3 regions of the Pelosinus sp. UFO1 genome follow, and region 3 is predicted to be linked to each of the others. Evidence: riboswitches for the same ligand, from Rfam matches in the RefSeq annotation. Region 3 holds a riboswitch; each other region holds the start of a gene.
What was found. Region 3 has a riboswitch for cobalamin ahead of cbiD (cobalt-precorrin-5B (C(1))-methyltransferase CbiD). Riboswitches for the same ligand answer to the same signal wherever they lie in the genome.

Region 1 (6,504 bases), 1.1 Mb from region 3:
ATGGTTTCCTTTGTATTATATTGTGAGACCATAGAATATTCTTGTTTTCGTATAAAAAATGAGAAGGCCCTTATTGGTTAAGGGGACTTCTCATTTTTATAAAACCTAGGTGTATTTATATTGAAGCTTTAAAAATATCTTCTATTTCTTGTTGTGTGCCTTGACGTGGGTTCGTCAGACAACATACATCCATAAGAGCATTCGCTGCAAGGGTGGGAAGATCTTTTTCATTAAAGCCACGGACGTCAGAAAGATTTTTAGGGATGCCAAGGTCTTTAATAAGATCTTTAATAGCATCTACCGCTAGCAAAGCGGCAGATTCGTCGGATAAATCTCTAATGTCCTTGCCTAAAGCTTGGGCAATTTCTGCATATTTTTTAGGGACAGCATGAAGATTATAGTTGGCAACAGCAGGTAACATAATTGCATTTGCTAATCCATGGGGTAGATTATAAAAACCGCCTAACTGGTGAGCCAGGGCATGTACATACCCTAAGCTCGCATTATTAAAGGCAATACCTGCTAGATACTCTGCATAGACCATCATTTCTCTTGCTTTAAGGTCATTGCCGTTTTTGACGGCGGTTTTAAGATGGGCTGCAATGAGCTCAATTGCTTTTAATGCCTTGCAATCTGTAACGGGCGTTGCATTTGTCGATACATAGGCTTCGATAGCATGGGTTAAAGCATCGATGCCAGTGGCTGCAGTAAGGCTAGGTGGCATTGCTAGCATAAGTTCCGCATCGTTTACTGCAATGATAGGCGTAACATGCCAATCGGTAATGGTCATTTTTACATGATTTTCTTCATCCGTTATTACGCAAAAACGAGTTAGCTCACTTCCTGTACCAGCAGTAGTATTGACCGCAATCAGCGGTGCTGAAGGTTTTTTGGATTTATTCATACCAACATAGTTTTTAATTTCTCCACCATTTGTTGCTAATAAGGCAATGGCTTTAGCGCAGTCGTGCGGGGAACCTCCGCCAAAGGATATAAGAAAATCACAGCCGTTATCTTTAAATAACTTTAGTCCATAATCAACTTGAGGGATGGTTGGATTTGGTGAAACGTCATCGTAGATAATAAAGAATATGCCAGCATTTGTTAAGAGCTCTGTTAATTTATCAATTAATTTGATTTCAACTAATACTTTATCGCTGACAATCAGAGCTTTTCTAAATGCCATAGGTTTAATATAAGTTATAATTTGTTCCAAGCAGCCAACGCCTAAAATACTAATCGGTGTCATAAAGTATTCATAAATCTTTTTATTCATAAGGGTATATCCTCCTCATTCCTATTTTATTAAACCATAACACTGCTGTTTTAATTCAGCAAGGTTTGTCATGGAAGCTTTTCACATTTGAGCAATAAATCAATACAACATAACAAAGGAGACCCATAATAAGGTTGTATAATAGTATTATCACTTTGTTATGTAGTAAGGGGAGCGGAAATGCAGACTTTTGGCTAGTTTTTATTAAGGGGAGGTGGAGGATTGTTGGGGAATGTGATTGAGGACTTTCTCACTGGCTTACAGTTTTTAACGCGGATTTCTATTAAAACAAAAAAACAGTGGTCACCCGATAGCTTTAGCCGTAGTGTTAAATTCTTTCCCATTATAGGTGGTATCATAGGTTTATTATTAACGGGAATTGTTTATGGGGCACAAAATTTTTGGGGTGTAAAGTTACCGTTACACCTTATGGCCGTGAGTATAATTCTAATTGAAATTATCATTACTGGCGGATTGCACTGTGACGGATTAATGGATACAGTAGATGGTGTTTTTTCGGGGAAATCTAGGGAAAGAATGTTAGAAATTATGAAGGATAGCAGAGTTGGCGCTTTTGGTGCCATGTCCTTCTGTCTGTTGATTGTAATGAAATATTCATTAATTTTAGACATTGAACCGGTGCTGCTGCCGATAGCGATATTTGTAATGCCGATCATAGGTAGAACTGCTGTTGTCATGGCGATTACTCTATACCCTTATGCTAGGGCTGATGGACTAGGTAAAGGACTTAGTCAATGCGAACATAAAAATACTCTTTATATAGCAGGTCTAATAGCAATTTTATTATTAGTTCCTTTCGGTAAACTTGTTTTACTTAGTAGTGGGGTAGCAATTGCCTTTGCCATCCTTGTTGCTGAATATGTCAATAAACGTTTAGGCGGCTTAACAGGTGATGTATATGGGGCAGTTGTTGAACTGACAGAACTTGTAGCTCTAGTAGTATTTCTTTTTTAGTTTTCATATGTAGTAAAGCTAGTGTAATTTTTATAATAATTATATCTTTCGTTGTGTTAGTGAACAAATTAATACCTATAGAATATACCTTTGTAAGGTGAATAATTTTAAAGCAAGGAAGGGGTGAGGCGTTGACTAAAGTAATTTACGTTAGACATGGTCAAACTTCTTGGAATAAGGCAAAAAAGTACCAAGGGCATAGTGACATTCCCTTAAATGAAAAAGGATTAGAACAAGCCCAATTGGTAGGAAAGCGGCTTGCTAAGGAAAATATAAGTGCAGTTTATAGTAGTGATTTATCCCGTGCAGCTCAGACGGCAAATATCATCGCTCGGTATCATAATTTGCAAGGGATAAAGATAAAAGGATTTCGCGAAATAAACTTTGGCTTGTGGGAAGGGTGTACCTATGCCGAAATTATGGCGCTTTGGCCTGAGGCTTTAACAAGCATGTATTCTTCCCCAGGAGCAATTAAAGCGCCAGAAGGAGAAAGTTTTCTGGATCTTAAATGGAGGGCGAAGGGGGCCTTAAGCCAATGTATTAAGGCGCATGAAGAGGAAACGATTGTGATTGTATGTCATGGAGGCACAATGAGAGTACTGCTTTGTGATGCATTGCAGTTAAGTCTAGATAAGATGTGGTCTATCCGTCAAGATAGTACAGGAATTAATATCATTGAGTACTTTAGTAACCAGCCAATTCTTTCCTTGGTCAACGATACTTGCCATTTAAAATAAGGTTAGATGGGACATTTTTTACCATCTACCCTACTATCTTGCTAACATACTTGTTACACATAGGAGAACAGGTTTCATTGTAGAACTACTGTGACAACTGAATAATTTGCCACCAAACAGGTGCCTCTTACGTAAAGAGGAGAATAGGGAAGTTCGGAAGGATTGTAAAGATCCTTAAACGACGCGGTCGCGCCACTGTAATCGGGGAGATACTCTTACATTGCCACCAGGAAACTGGGAAGGCGTAAGGTTTTATGATCCGTAAGTCAGGAGACCTGCCTGTTATGGCTGTCATTTACCTCCGCGTAAGGGGTAATGCCAGAAGGATGGGATTTTTTATAAAATACCTAGCCTTTTGGGCTAGGTATTTTTATATTTAAAAATGATATGAAAATAAAGGAGGAGTAAAAATGGATTTGGAAAAAAAGGTTGATGAGTTGCTGAACGGAGCAGCAAAACCTCGAGAAAGTTTGGGCCTACTAGAAAAATATTTAAAAAAAATCATCTTGTCTTGGGGAAAGATCAATCCAGAAATGAAGCCTCATCATATAATTTTTGCAGCAGATAACGGTGTGGTAGAAGAGGGAACTGCCAATGACCCGATCGAGATTACTTATTTGCAAACGAAAAATATGGCAGCAGGTCATGCCACGATCAGTTGTTTTTGTCGGCACAATCAAATACCTTATAGCGTAGTTGACATTGGAATTAATAATAAATTAGAAGCTGGTATTAATCGTAAAGTTGCCTTAGGTACTAAAAACTTTATGAAAGAAGAAGCTATGAGTCAGGCTGAATTTGAACAAGCTTGGGATGTGGGCAAAGAAATGGTTCAGCATTTGGTTGAGGAAGGTTATAACCTAATTTCTTTTGGTGAAATGGGAATTGGCAATACCACAACCTCATCAGCAGTGCTTCATGCTTTAACGGGAATGTTACCCGAATTTGTGGTAGGTTATGGGGCTGCCTTAAATGATAATGAATTATTAAAAAGAAAACGGAATGTGGTTGCAAAAGGGGTAGAACGCCATAAAGCCCAAATGAATACTGTAAAAGATATTTTACGTTGTGTAGGGGGATTTGATATTGTTGCTATCTGTGCCGGCATGTTAGAGTGCGCAAGACTCAGGATACCCTTTGTAATAGATGGATTTATAACAGCAGTTGCCTATGCTTGTGCAGCGCGCATCGATGGTACTATTGAAAAACATGCGATTCCATCACATATGTCAAAGGAACCTGGGATGGCCTACTCACTGATGTTGGGAAATATTCTAGCAGAGGATGTATTAATCCGGGCAAATATGGCATTAGGGGAAGGAACAGGTGCTGTTCTTATGGTTTCTATGTTAAAGACAATGTCTTACACAATTCATAATATGGCAAGAATGTCTGATTTTGTGTTAAGTGAGCCTGTGCCTGCTCCCAACCAGGTTGTTGCCATGTAAAGATTGCCTTTACTTGCTAGAATATAGTAATTTATTGCTGTTAGCAGGAACTAGTTTGCTCTTTAGCTAATACTCCTCATATAAAATAGCAAAAAAGTGATATGATGCTGAAGTCTTATGAGGGGGTCTTCTAGTGCAAACAATGAATGGATTTACCTTAGGTGAAATTGTAAATACTCAGATTTTACAGGAAATTCAGGATAAATTCTCAGAAGCTACTGGGTTAGCGTCCGTAATTGTAGACCCTGAAGGAAATCCTATTACCAATCCTAGTAATTTTACGAAATTTTGCACTTATATCCGATCTTGTTCTGAAGGGTTTGCCCGTTGCACCCAATGTGATGATAGAGGAGGGCGGGGTAACCAAAAGCCCTCTGTCTATCGCTGTCATAATGGTTTAACCGATTTGGCGGCACCAATCATTGTAAACAATGAGTATATAGGGGCTTTTCTTGCAGGACAAGTTATTCTTGCACAAGCGGACTATGATACGAAAGCTGAAATGTTTGAGCGAACAGCTAACCTAGGATTGGATTCAGAATTATTGTCAGAGTTTTTTGATATTATAGAGGTTGTACCAGAAAAAAGAATTAAAGCAGCAGCAGACCTAATTTATATCATGTCAAATTATATTGTAGAAATTGGTGTAGCGAATATTGCGAGTAAGCAGCTAGTAAAAGAAGTAAAGGTGAAAGCGGAACTTGAGGCTATGCTGCGTGCTACGGAATTAAAGGCACTGCAATCTCAGGTTAATCCTCATTTTTTGTTTAATACATTAAATACAATTGCAAGATTGGCTATGCTAGAGGGAGCAAGTCAAACACAAGAAGTAGTTTATGCGTTATCAGATCTGCTTCGGAATAATTTAAGAGACATTGAAATTTTACGAAGCTTAGAACAAGAAGTAAAATCCATCAGAGATTATCTGTTGATACAGAAAGTACGTTTTGGAGAACGTATTGAGACTTATATTGAGGTAGATCCTTTGATAATGGAAACGAAGATTCCTCCTCTTACTCTTCAACCTTTAGTTGAAAATGCGATTATTCATGGTTTGGAAAACAAAGTAGAGGGCGGAGTCGTTCGTGTAAGTGGAAAAATTGAAGGAAATGACGTAGTTCTCCTTGTGAGTGATACTGGGGACGGTGTTTCAGCAGAGGATATTCGTACTATTTTCCATGCGGAAAAGCGCAAGCAAATTCATGGTCAAACGACGGGACTTGGAATCATTAATGTTCACAAGCGAATTCAGCATTATTTTGGTAACGAATATGGCCTTACCATGGAGAGTAAAGTAGGGGAAGGAACTAACATTTACATTCGAATTCCCTACTGTTCCTTATAAGAGAGTCTACCAGAGGAGAAAAGAATGTATACATTATTGATCGCAGATGATGAACAATTAGAGCGGCAAGCATTACGATTTATTGTGGAGCAAAAATGTCCGAACATTCGGATCATAGGCGAAACAGGAGACGGAAAGAGTGCTGTTCAGATTGCTGCAATAGAAAAACCAGATATTGTTTTAATGGATATCCGTATGCCTGAAATGAATGGGTTAGAAGCAGCTAAGCGTATTCGATCAGCTTTACCAAACACAATCATTATCATGCTTACCGCTTTTGATGAATTTAGCTATGCAAAACAGGCGTTAACAATTGGGGTTGTTGAGTATTTACTAAAACCTGTTCGTCCAGACGATATAACCCGAACATTGTATCTTACCATAAATAAAGTAAATGAAATCAAAAGAAGACAACAGGAAGAAATTAATCTGCGAAAAAGCGTAGAAGAAGCTATGCCTTTTATCCAAATGTCATTTGTACACGATTTGGTTTCTGGTAATATTAAAGACGTTGAACATTTCCAGGAACGATCTCGGTTTTTAGGCATGAAGGTAGATCCTGGTGTTGTATTGGCTGTTGATGTTGATAATTTTAAGCAGCTGACCTCTAGTGATAGCGAGCTAGAAAAACAAATGATAAAGCAGCGAATTTACAAACTTATTTGCAGCGTTGCAGGTGACGATGCTTTAGTCACCCCTTTTGGCAGTGATAATCTGATCATT
Region 2 (6,504 bases), 1.2 Mb from region 3:
AAAATGGCTGATACAATATCATTGACACTTATCGATAAGGATCCAACACGTAAACTGAGCAGGATGCCACCAAAAGCACAAACTGCGAATACTAGGATAATAAAAACTCGCCATTGACTCCGGTCACCAAGCATAGTATTAAAGAGATTGTTTCTATTTAACATTGCCATAAACCTCTGGATATACTACTTTGGCCATATATTCAACAGATTCATGAAAACGAATACCAGGATTTAGTTGAAATAATTCCCCTGGCAGAAAAAATACCTTTCCTGTCTTTACTGCTCGTAAACCGTTCCAGGCTGGATTACTTTCAATATCTGCTTTCATTCTTTTTTCAATTTCTGTCATATTCCCCATGGTTACCACCAAGATAATATCTGCATCGCCTTCCACCAATTTTTCTAAACTATAAGGAGTCACCTCGCCATCACCAACCATAGGGGTACTGTCTGCGGCAATGTTTTTGATTTTTAAAATGTTCGCCACATTACCAGCAATTGTATTTTCTAACTCTACTGTAACATTTTTCGCCGTCGCATGTAATATCACTACTCTTTTACTTTGTGCTGGCAGTTTGGCTGTTACTCCATTGATTTTTGTCTGCATTTCAGTAAGAAGACTCTGAGCCTGTTCTTGAGTACCAGCTATATCACCAAATAGTTTTACCTTTGCTAAAATATCATCATAGGTTTTCATTTTCAGAATCATAACAGGAATCTTACTGCTTTCCAATATAGGAACCAATTTATCATGAATTCCTTGAAAACCAATTACTAAATCAGGTTGCAATGCTAACACTTGCTCACTATTTACATTATAGACGAACCCTACTTCCGGAAGGTCTTGCGATGCGGGAAAGGTTTGAGGTGTCTTCGAGCTAGGCCGTCCTACTGCCTTGCCGCCGATACCGTATAACACATCTAAATAAGAAGTAGATAATACGACTATGCGTTGTGGCTTTTTGGGGAGTACCACTAAACGTCCCGCATCATCTGTCATTTGCAAATAATCACCAGATGATTTTGTTATTGCCTTATCTTGAGATTGAGAAGCACACCCTGTAAAAAGCAGCCCCATTACACTAAGTATACAAATCAAATAAGCAAATTTCCCTTTCACAACAATTCCCCTTTCATACATAAAAAATGGGAAAGGCCGGATAAAGCTATCCGGCGAAATCATTCATCCCTTTTTTATAATTCCATATAAGGCCTAGCCAAGTTTGCGTTTCTTTGCCAAAATTGTCGTCAAATAATTAACGTTTGTTCCATCAACTTCGCTTAAATTATAGCTTACCTGTTCATCAGGCAAACCACATTTGCTAATCATAACCGCATTATCACCAAAACCATACTGTTCCAGTTTTTCTACTACTTTTCCGAAGTTCTTATATACTTTCATCAATACAACATTATCAGAAATAGCTAATACTTTATCCATTTCTCCCTCTGCCATTGTAGCAGGAATAATGCTAATTACATCATTGCCCTCTGCTAAAGGTTGTCCTAGCTGACTGCCTATGGCACAAAAAGCAGGAACACCTGGTATGGTTTCGATCCCGTGTCCACAGTCCTTTAATAAACGATAAACATACATATATGTACTATAAAACATTGGATCCCCCAATGTTAAAAATACAACCTTTTTCCCTGCTTGCAGTTCTTTTAATATACTATTTTTATTATTTTCCCATGCATCTGCCAAAGTATCAGTATTGCTTACCATTGGGAAAACCAACTTTAATATCTCAACATCAGCTTTCAAATAGGGACGAGCAATGGATAGCGCCGTGCTGTCTTCTTTTTTCTCCGTTTTAGGAGCAATAACAACATCCGCATTTTTAATTACTTCTACTGCCTTTAATGTAAGTAATTGGGGATCCCCTGGTCCTACACCAACACCATAAAAAATTCCTGACATAACGTCCTCCTCAGCATGATTTGTAGTATGTTAAATATCTTGTAACAACAAAAAAACCTTCCGTTACATTAGCTGGAAGATTTCAATAAATACAATTATAGAACTCTGTAATCATGAAAAATCGTTGCCAAGGGCATTTTGATCTCGCATTCAGTACAATTGTACTAATCTCCTCCCCATCTCTCGCAGGTTATAACGGCGATTGCTATATAGGCAGTTCTCCTGGCTTTGAATCATTACTTATCCACACCTTCCCGAAAAATCATTTTCAGTGGCATAACTGTGGATTCGCTCCTCATTACAGTGGCGGGACCGCGCCGGATTTAAACCGACTTCCCTATTAAGCCCACAAGGGCACCTATACCGTCAATATTTAGTTTTCACTGTTCTCTTAGTAATAACTGTATAATAAATAATTTAACTTGTCAAGCATTAACAGGATGTCAATCCACCGTCAACGCTCCACACAGCCCCGTTAACAAAGGATGCTTGGTCTGATGCCAGAAAACAAATAACATTGGCAATCTCATGAGCCTCACCAATACGCCCAATGGGATAAATCGAGGACATATCGCGTAAATATTCCTGCGGGTTATCGACTCCTGCTAACTGCTGCTGCAGCATGGGGGTATCTACATCACCTGGACATACACAATTCGCACGAATTCCATAATGAATACTTTCTAAGGACAATGCCTTTGTAAAGGTCGTCACTGCACCTTTGGATGCACAATATGTTGTACACAAAGAATTTCCATTGATCCCTGCATCAGATGAAAGATTTACAATCGCCCCGCCCCCTCTTTGACGCAGGTGAGGTAAGGCATATTTACAAATAAAATAAGTTCCCTTTATATTCACATTCATCATGTTATCAAACTCATCTTCTGTCACTTCGCCAATAAGTTTCTCCATATAGATACCAGCAGAATTGATGACGATATCAAGACCACCAAACAAGGCCACTGCCTTGTCTATAACCTCTTGACATTGACTAGCTTTACGAATATCGCCTCGAATAAAGCATACTTGTTCCTCAAAACTAGCCAATTCTTGCAAGGCCATTTTCCCCTTTTCTTCCTGGCTTCCAATCAGAGTAACTTTTGCGCCTTGTGATAGCAATTGGCGCCCTGTTTCTAAACCAATACCAGAAGTACCGCCAGTAATAACGGCTACTTTTCCCTCAAAAGAATAATTCATAAGTCAGCTCCTGTTTGTTAAACATTAATATAGTATAGTAATAAAATCTATTTTTTAACCACAGAGATGCAGAGGACGCAGAGAAAAAATAGAAGAATCAAAAATCTACCGCAGTGTATTCTGCGCCACTGTGCTTATCCTCTTATTAATAGTCAAAGGAACGGATGGATGTTATTTCTATTATATACCATGACTCTACTTTTTTCCTATCTCTGCAAAGAACTTAACATGGGATTCTCTACTTCAACCGGAAGGAAATAGGCATTGTCGTGTAACACATAATACTGACATTCTCCTGATTTTTGGCAGGTATAAATCGCCATTGACGAACTGCTACTATTGCTGCCTCATCTAAAATACCATGCCCTGATGAATGATTCACGGTTATGTCTCCAGCCAAACCATTCGCTAATATTTGTATCTTCACGAGAACCGTACCTTCTAAACCTGCTGTTCGCGCTGTTTCAGGATAATCAGGATCTACCTTGGATAAAATGCTTGGCCTAGTGATCTGCTTATTTCCTGAATTACTACCAGAATTGCCATTCCCGCCTCCGCTATTGCCAGCAGTCCCCTTTCCTGATCCATTCCCAGTACCTCCATCAGTTGTACTTGTATTCGAAGAGTTGCTTCCTTGCCCATTGTCACTCATAGATTGAAATGTGGATGCCGCTTCAACCGCCACTACCGCTAAGTCTTCTGTCACAGCCACTGCTTTAGGAGCAACTGATAAGGCAGTAGTACTCTTTATAACGGTTGTGGTTTCAGGATAAGCAGCAGTTTGGGGCGTATTCTTTGCAACTGGTGATGATTCATTCGATTGTGCTCCTTCTGCCACTGTATCTGTTAGTAATTCTAATTCAATGTAGGTTTCGGAATCCATCAATGGAAAAAATCTACCTGCCAGCAAACCTACGATACCCAAAAGCAATATATGAAAAATCACAGAAATGACAATTGATTTACGCAAACGTGGTCGGATCATATCTTCTATTTTCCTTTCTGATCAGTAGCCACAGCCACTCTACGTGCCCCAGACAATTTTAGTTCATCTAACACTGCCACCACCTGACCATACTGCCCTTGCTTGTCTGCCCGCACTACAAATAGAATATCAGGTTGTTTTGCTAGCTCTGCATTAATACGTTTTTGTAATAATGAGAGTGGGATTTCCTCCTGCTCAAACATGACTCTGCCATCTTTTAAAACTGTAATGTTACTATTTTTCGTTATTTCTTGTTGAACCGCAGTAGCTTGCGGCAAGTTGATTGGAATGGTATGTTGCTCCACCATATATAAGGTACTCATCATAAAAAAAACTAATAAAAAAAAGATAATATCAATCATCGGAATAATCATTAATGCTGGTTGATTTTCAATGCGTAAACTACGCAATTTCATGACTTTTCCTCCGAGTTTCTTTTATATAAAGTCGAGTTATCACTATTGTATAGACTTGTTCCATATCCGTAACCAATTTATCCAAACGATGGGTAAAATAGCTGTGCACGACTAACGCCATAATGGCTACAATTAATCCAGTGGCCGTTGCAACTAAGGCTTCACCTACTCCTCCTGTAATCGCCATGGGCTGCCCATTTTTTACATTGAAAATACTAAAAGAATTAATCATACCAATGACAGTTCCTAACAAGCCTAATAAAGGAGATAAGGTAACAATAGAGCTTAGATAATTTAAATATTCTCGTAATCTAGCTGCTAACAATGCCGCTGTACCATCCATGGCCTTTTCTATATTACTCTCTTTTTGATATGCTAGTAATCCTTCTGCCCCTAAAATTCCAATCACAGCTGTCGTTTGTCCGCACAAATGCTGTGCTTCTGCTAATTTTTCTTGTTCCAATAAAGGTTTTAGTTTTTCAATAAATGCTTGGGAGTCCGTAGACATCTGTTTATAATAGAAAAATCGTTCCACACCAATCGCTACTACAGCTAAAGAACATCCTACAATCACATACATGACTGGACCACCTTTAGCAAATAAAGACATACATTGTGACAAAAAATCCATATTATTTACTCTCCCGTCCTAATATCTCATCAGATATTATTTGCAAACTAACTAACTAACTAACTAACTAACTAACTAACTACAAAACGTCTCGATAAAATTCAGCGATGTCATCAAGGTTACTTGAGGAATTTTTAACAACTTATAATAGGTTTCAATCCCTTGTCCTTGCAAAAAATCCCGCTCTTCAATCGGCGTATCTTCAATAATAACTAATTTTTTAGCGCAAAAAGCGGCATGTAAATTGTCTATATTTTGCTCTCCCCAGGCTACATTTGATAATACTACCCAATCTGCTTGCGCAATTTGGGCACGGTTTTTTTGCGCAGACAACGTATCAATCTTAGAAAAGGGTTGACTTACTACGGAGGGTATATGAAAAGCTTCAGCTATGATAGCATCGGTATCACTAGGATGAAGGACGCCTATCGTCAAATGATAACCATTTTCATATAATCTGCGAATAATTTTTGTGCCTGAACCACCACCGCATATCACATGTACAGTAGTGCCTCTACTTTGCTTATTAACCGATGTATAGGTATGGAAGTCTAAACTATCCGTTACCTTATTTCTAAACACAGCGGCATGTAAGCCATACGCCACTTGCAAATTTTCTTCAGTAATCACATTCTCTGGAACACCGTCAGAAATAATACTACCATCCGCTACTAAAAGTAAACGGGAACAATATTTCGCTGCCAATTTTAAGTCATGGGCTACAACCAGTACTGTTTTCCCTTGTTTGACAATTAATTGGCAATATCGAAAAATCTCCTCTTGATAAATGACATCTAAACTTGCTGTAGGCTCATCTAAGAACAAAATTGGTGTTTCCTGAGCCAACACTTTTGCCAATAACACTCGTTGTTTCTCACCGCCAGACATATTTTGTACTGGCTTATTAGCCAATGAATTCACCCCTGTAAATTCCATGTACTTATAAGCAATTGCAAGATCCTCTTCCTGCTCATTTTGCCACCATTTTAAATAAGGATAGCGTCCAGCCAAGACAACTTCCAATCCTGTGTAACCAAAACCTATATTCACTTCCTGCTGCATATAGGCTATTTGGTAAGCTAACTCTTTATTCGATATATTGGTAATCAAGCGGTCATGTATTTTGATCTCTCCTTCTGTCAATGGCAAGAATCCTCGCATACTACGTAGCAAGGTACTCTTACCAGCTCCATTTGGGCCAATAATCCCTACAAATTCTCCAGTACCGATTTTGCAGGTAATATGTTTCAAAATCTTTTTATTACCTATTGTAATGCTACTATCAGAAACTGTTATTACTTCCTGCATCATGAAGCGCCTCCAGTTTGCTGCGCCTTTCGCAGCAAATA
Region 3 (6,504 bases):
CTTTGGGCTAAAAGTTCTTGTAAGTGACCACCGCTCCCGCCGATAAAGATTACATCAGCAATGGGAAGACCCTGCAATGCCTCCGGTGCGGAACCTGAGATGACTTCGATATTATCTGCGCCAAAATGTATTGCATTAGAACGAATTAGTTGAGCTCCCTCTGGATGCCGTTCGATCGCATATACTTTACCACTACTAGCTTGTAAGGCCGCCTCAATTGAGAGGGAGCCAGTACCGGCCCCAATGTCTATAATAGTGTCAGTAGGACAAATCTTCGCTTTAGTAAGAACTAAAATACGAACTTCTTGCTTCGTCATTGGAATATCACCACGAATAAAGTCCTCATCCTTAATCCCTGGAAAATAGCTCATGCTGCCACCACCATTACACAATGAGTAAACCCATCTAGCATTTTTACTTCACTTAGAGTTGAATGCTTAATCTCTTCATTTTCATAAGACAAATTAGCACACAACCATACTTTTGCATTTAACGGCCAACCATGATCTATGAGTACGCCCGCAATAAACTTTGGATCTTGTTCATAATCAGTTAGAATGCCGAGCTTTTTGTCAGGAGCATAATTTAAATCATTATCATTGGCTGTGCGACCATGCATACTGATAAGACGTGCATCTTGCCATATAGCAGTTATACGGGCGAAAGCTAACTGCATAGAGCTTATTCCTGGGATAACGGTAATACGTTCTGACGTAAATTTAGTTTTAAGAGTAGCTAGGAAACTGTAAAAACCCGGATCACCTGAAACCATTACCACTACATCACTTTGCGAAAGGGATGTAGCGATGAACGTTAAAACGCCACTGATATCTCGATCGATAACTTTAACCGTTGCATGTTTAGGTGCAAATGTTATAAGAGCTCGTTGACTTCCAACTAGTACGTCTGCCTGGGCAATTATGCGACTAGCCACTGGCAATATATAATCAGGTGATCCTGGTCCAATTCCTACTACTATTATTTTATGTTCCATCCTAGATTGCCTCCAATTTCTTGTGCGGTATCATCAGTTGCTAATATATCTCCTTTAAGAGTAATCATAGCAGTACCCACTCTTAGATCACCAAAGATATAACGCTCAGCACGTATGCTGGCTCTTTGGGCAATTACGCGGTACACTTCATGCAATTTGTATTTTGTAATAATTGGCATAGCAGATTCCGTAGTATTACAGTCTAATACTTCTTGTATCGCAGACTGCGGTGCGCCTAGGGAAGCCATATAGGCAGCCAGTGTTTCAAAACGAGCATCAGCCATACGATTATGGGTATGAAAAATCCCTGCAGCCACTTTTACAATTTTTCCCAAATGGCCAAATAACAATACTTGCTCCATACCATAATGTACAGCACTTTCCAACATATGTCCGACAAAATTGCTAGTTTGTATTACTGCTTCTCTAGGGAGATTATATCGATTGATGGCGATTTCTTGTCCCATTTTTCCAGGAGCAAAGACAATTTGATTATATCCTAATGCCTTTACCATAGAAATCTGTGGTGATAATGAATTTTTAAAGGCTTCTTCTGACATTGGTTCCACTATACCAGTAGTACCAATAATGGATAAACCGCCTACAATGCCTAATGTTGGATTTAAAGTTCGTTGTGCTAACCTTTCACCATCAGGTATTGAAATAGTAACACTTACACCACAACCAGTAGGTAATACATCTTGTATTGCTTGCATGATCATTTTACGAGGTCCAGGGTTAATAGCGGGCTGACCAACAGCTACAGATAAACCTGGTTTGGTAACAAACCCCACTCCAACTCCAGCTTTTAGGATTATCTCACTCGTTTTATTGATTTCTACTTCAGCAAAGATCATTGTACCATTTGTAACATCAGGATCATCTCCTGCATCCTTAATGATACTTGCCTTTCCTCCATTATATAAGGGCTGACATGTTGCAATTTTTACATGGATATTTTGTCCCTGTGGTGAGGTTACATGTACAGTAGTAGGCAATTGCCCGGACCATGCTAATAATGCAGCTTTAGTTGCTGCAGCGGCACAAGTGCCAGTAGTAATTCCAGACTTCATTTTTTTTTGCAAAATAAAAACCCCCTGCAGGCAGGAGGTACAATAAACCTAATTTATTCTACCACCTGCCTATCCTCCGTAGGTCATAACGGTGTGTGTCAGAATAGGCAGGTCTCCTGACTCTGGTTCATTACATAGCTAAACCTTCCCGGATTATTTCCAGTGGTATATTCTTAGCTGTGCTCCCCAATACAGTGGCGGGACCGCGCCGGCTTTGACCGGACTTCCCTTTTAAGCATAAGCACCTATTCCCAAATTATTAATTTTGTTATTATGTTGTTATTGGTATATTTTTGTAGTATTCCACTACTACTGCTAATATTCCTGCTATTATTTATAAATTATAGATGATTTATTCAATTAGTCTGTTTCAATCATTGTGATTGGCCACTCGCTGATATAGTGTTATCGCATTACGTGTAGCGACTGGAGAAAACTGCTTAGAAAAAGGTTCATTCATAAAATTCCTGTTATCTTTATTTGAGACCAATATATACGACATACTGGTATCAGAAGTAAATTCTCTGATCGTTTGCGTAGGCATTGTATATTTTCCTGCCCAAGTACCTAGTTGCTGCGGTTCTTCTTCATGTATTAATCGAGGAATATTATAGCCACTATAAAACACCGCCGATGTTGAATATTCACCATAGGAGGCTATTCTAGCCCTTTCTGCTGGTAACTCAGCAGAGATACTTTTAGCAGAGCGTGTTTCTGCTAATGGTATAAGGCCATTATGAATTAGGAATAAATTCATAATTACGGTTACTATTGCTATTATCTGTGGCAAGTGATAGACATTTCCTTTTAATTGTTTCCAAAGTATTAAAGCAATTGAAACGAAAGCACCAATATATAGCATTGTCCAACTAGCTGCAGTTGGGATAAATCGACTACTTAGCGAAATAAGAAGTAATAGCGCAATGGCTGGAATGGATAGCCACCACCAAACCTTTCGATCCTTCAGACTTTGCATTTTCCCTAAAGTATAGCCAATTAGTAAGGCTGCGGGAAAGGATGCAGGGAAAACATATGTAGGATATTTAGTAGCCATCATTGTGTAAAAAATAATCGTTAGAATAGACCAATTTGTTAAATAAATTAGCTGAGATGACGAAAGTTCTTTTCTAACAACACCCATTGATTTAATGAAAATTCCTGACCAAGGTAATAAGCTGATGGGAAATAGGACTAGATAATAATAAAAGACATTATCTTTAGGATGTTCGGACACTGTGGCACGAAGATAGTTATGTAATCCCAAAAAGGTATCAAGAAAATTTGTACCGTGTAATTGGTACATCTTAACATACCAAGGAGCAGCAATTATTAAAAAGGCAAAGATCCCAGGGAGAATAAATACCTTTCTAAATAGCTGCCATTGGCGAGAAATCATTATATAACTACAGATAATTAATCCTGGTAGCACAAGGCCAACAGGACCTTTGGTTAATACGGCCAGTCCCGCGGCCATATAAGCTAATGAAACATACCATTTCGAACCAGTATTTTTCAGACCGAGATATAACATAGCTAAAGTAATACTAGTATAAAAAAATAAGATAGAATCAGTAATAACCATTTTAGCTAATACCCAAAATTCTAAGGAGGTTGCTAATACTAAAGAGCTTAAGAGTGCGGTTTTGGTATTACTAAAAATTTTTTGTCCAAACCAGTAAGTAAAAGTTACACTAGCAGCGCTAAATAATCCGGCAGGAAAACGTGCGGCAAAATCAGTAATACCAAATATCTTAAAACTTATAGCAAGCAACCAATAGACCATAATCGGTTTATCAAACCAATAATGTCCATAAATTTGAGGCGACATCCAATCACCAGTCAGTACCATTTCTTTAGCTGTTAATGCATAATTGGATTCTACAGGGTCGCTTATTGGGAGAGAGGCATTAAAGGATAGAAAAAAGGTTAATGATGAAAGAAAAAGCAACAACATTGTTAAGCGCTTTGCCATAAGTACCTCCCCTATTTTTTGAGTAGTAAAATTTTATCGTCAATAACAGATAAAACCGTAAGTAATTGGATGCTTTTGTTTGTTAAACGATCATATTCAGCTTGTCTAAGGAGAAAATATGCCCTTGGACTTTCTTGAATATATTGATTTAGATCATCATCTTTCTTTAACTCAAATCCATAAACATTTGTATAGAATGTAAAACCTGGGTGTAAGAATTTAATAATATATACTGGAGATGTACCATCATACTGTTTCGTAAACTCTTGCGCAATATGTTTAGTTGTAAAATTTGGTGCGGCTAAAGGGAATAACATAAAAACTAACACCATAGAAAATGAAACCATAGCAATGATTTGAGTCCAAAAGGCACGGCCTATTTCTTTCATCCATGCAAAATAGGCTATTAATAATGCCATTACAATGAAAATTCCAGAGGTTATATAGATTCCAAGTTGTAGTATGGGCATGGTTTTGCTACCGAGAATCATACCGGCTGTAAAAAGTATTGTTAAAAGACCCAATAGGATTGGCCAGCTTGTAAAACGTATGTTTTTGCGTGACCATATCATATCAATGTACCACCCTACTATCATCGCTAAAGGTGGATACATAGGTAAAATGTAAGAGACTAACTTAGTCTGAGAAATTGTAAAAAAGACAAAAATAAATAGTGCCCAAATATTTAAGAATAATAGGGTTGAAAAATTCCTATTACTGGCAGTCAAAGATGCCCATATGGACTGTAGCATAATAGTCGTCCAGGGAAAAAAGCCAAGTACAAGAACTGGAATATAATAATACCATAGTACTAACTCGGGATGTTCAGGAGACGTAAATCTTGTGATATTATGAAAACCAAGAAAGGTATCTATAAAAATACTACCATGGATCTTATACATGATAATATACCACGGGGCAGCTATAAGTGCATAGACAAGCAACCCAGAGGGTATTTTCATGCTCTTTAGCAGAGACCAATTTCTTGTAACCAGTAAGTAAAAAAAGATAATTCCACCGGGGAACAATAGGCCAATGGGGCCTTTCGTTAATGTTGCCAAACCAGCAAAAATATAAGCGGTATAATATCTTTTTTCAATAAAAGATAACAGAGAAAGAGAAAGAAATAAAACTAAGGTAATATCAGTTACAGCAGCTTTACCTAGATAAAAGTATTCGATACTTGTAGCTAATACTAAAGCACTAACCATTCCAGTCCGTTCATTAAATAAACGGCGCCCTGACCAATATACCACTAGAGCGCAGACTACAGCCAAGGCAGCAGAGGGAAAACGTGCAGCAAATTCATTAACACCTAATATTTTATAAGATGCAGCTACTAACCAATAATACATTGGCGGTTTATCATACCAATACTCACCAAAAATACGTGGAGAGACAAACTCATTAAAAGCAAACATTTCTTTAGGCGTCTCTGCATAGACAGGTTCGTCAGGATCTAGCAATGGTATCCCGCCTAGATTAGAAAATACTATAAATATAGTAATTATGGCTACTAGCCAAAAGCCAGTTCCCAATTTATTAAACATATGTAACCTCCAAAAGTTAAAATCATAAGATTCATTGTCTTTGAGTTAGTAACAAAAAGTGTCGTTGTTAAATCGTATTTTACTAATATATCCGTTGGAGGAATTTTAAAACCTAGATAAGAGAATTATATGTTTTAGACAAACCTTCAATTAATGGCATAGCTGGATTCCAGTTTAAGTATTCCTGGGCTGCACAATTTGACAAGGAAGACTTATAAATATCACCTTCACGCATTTCAGCATAGACCCTTGTCACTGTTTTGCCAGCAACTTTTGCCATATATTCTATTAATGTATTAACGCTTGTTTCAGTTTGTGTGCTAATGTTACAAATCTTATTCGAATAACTAGATAATAAGGATTGGTAATTAGCATTAGCTATATCTCCTACATAAATAAAATCACGTGTTTGGCTACCGTCACCAAAGATTGTTACGGGCTGATGATGGTGAATTTTGCGCGCAAAAATGCTAATAACTCCACCTTCTCCGCCATCTCCCTGGCGCTCGCCATAAACATTTGCATAGCGTAATATCATAAATTCAAGACCATATACTTGGTTATATAAGGATAAGTAGTTTTCACAAGTTAACTTACTTAAGCCATAAAAAGAAGTAGGCCCTTTTGGGGTTGCTTCTTTTACTGGTAAGTTTGTTGCATTGCCGTAGACAGCTGCCGTGGAGGAAAATACGATTCGTTTAACATTTGTTTTACGGCAGGCTTCTAAAAGGTTAACCGTACCGGATATATTTACATCACAATCATAATCCGGCATTTCCAAAGATTTATGCACCATAGTTTGAGCAGCTAAATGAATTACATAATCAAATTTTTCTTTTACAAATAAATCAAGTACTTGATTACTACGTATATCCATTTGAACAAATTGGGCTGCTTTATTGATGTTCTCGAGTA

Region 1: it holds a riboswitch for cobalamin, as region 3 does, so the genes downstream of both, UFO1_RS05565 (nicotinate-nucleotide--dimethylbenzimidazole phosphoribosyltransferase) here and cbiD (cobalt-precorrin-5B (C(1))-methyltransferase CbiD) in region 3, are expected to answer to the same signal.
Region 2: it holds a riboswitch for cobalamin, as region 3 does, so the genes downstream of both, cobI (precorrin-2 C(20)-methyltransferase) here and cbiD (cobalt-precorrin-5B (C(1))-methyltransferase CbiD) in region 3, are expected to answer to the same signal.

What each region holds. Positions count from the first base shown of each region.
Region 1 is NZ_CP008852.1:1,249,984-1,256,487, forward strand. Features, by position in the region: gene UFO1_RS05550 (iron-containing alcohol dehydrogenase) at 116-1,276, opposite strand; gene cobS (adenosylcobinamide-GDP ribazoletransferase) at 1,499-2,251, shown strand; gene cobC (alpha-ribazole phosphatase) at 2,383-2,988, shown strand; cobalamin riboswitch at 3,090-3,286, shown strand; gene UFO1_RS05565 (nicotinate-nucleotide--dimethylbenzimidazole phosphoribosyltransferase) at 3,399-4,436, shown strand; gene UFO1_RS05570 (PocR ligand-binding domain-containing protein) at 4,579-5,781, shown strand; gene UFO1_RS05575 (response regulator) at 5,806-6,504, shown strand, end outside.
Region 2 is NZ_CP008852.1:1,147,289-1,153,792, reverse strand. Features, by position in the region: gene UFO1_RS05130 (iron ABC transporter permease) at 1-164, opposite strand, end outside; gene UFO1_RS05125 (ABC transporter substrate-binding protein) at 154-1,122, opposite strand; gene cobI (precorrin-2 C(20)-methyltransferase) at 1,216-1,923, opposite strand; cobalamin riboswitch at 2,118-2,300, opposite strand; gene UFO1_RS05115 (SDR family NAD(P)-dependent oxidoreductase) at 2,356-3,123, opposite strand; gene UFO1_RS05110 (energy transducer TonB) at 3,362-4,108, opposite strand; gene UFO1_RS05105 (biopolymer transporter ExbD) at 4,114-4,524, opposite strand; gene UFO1_RS05100 (MotA/TolQ/ExbB proton channel family protein) at 4,511-5,155, opposite strand; gene UFO1_RS05095 (ABC transporter ATP-binding protein) at 5,231-6,466, opposite strand; gene UFO1_RS05090 (iron ABC transporter permease) at 6,463-6,504, opposite strand, start outside.
Region 3 is NZ_CP008852.1:2,386,128-2,392,631, forward strand. Features, by position in the region: gene cbiT (precorrin-6Y C5,15-methyltransferase (decarboxylating) subunit CbiT) at 1-371, opposite strand, end outside; gene cbiE (precorrin-6y C5,15-methyltransferase (decarboxylating) subunit CbiE) at 368-994, opposite strand; gene cbiD (cobalt-precorrin-5B (C(1))-methyltransferase CbiD) at 979-2,079, opposite strand; cobalamin riboswitch at 2,156-2,331, opposite strand; gene UFO1_RS11165 (glycosyltransferase family 39 protein) at 2,438-4,039, opposite strand; gene UFO1_RS11170 (glycosyltransferase family 39 protein) at 4,051-5,589, opposite strand; gene UFO1_RS11175 (SDR family NAD(P)-dependent oxidoreductase) at 5,702-6,504, opposite strand, start outside.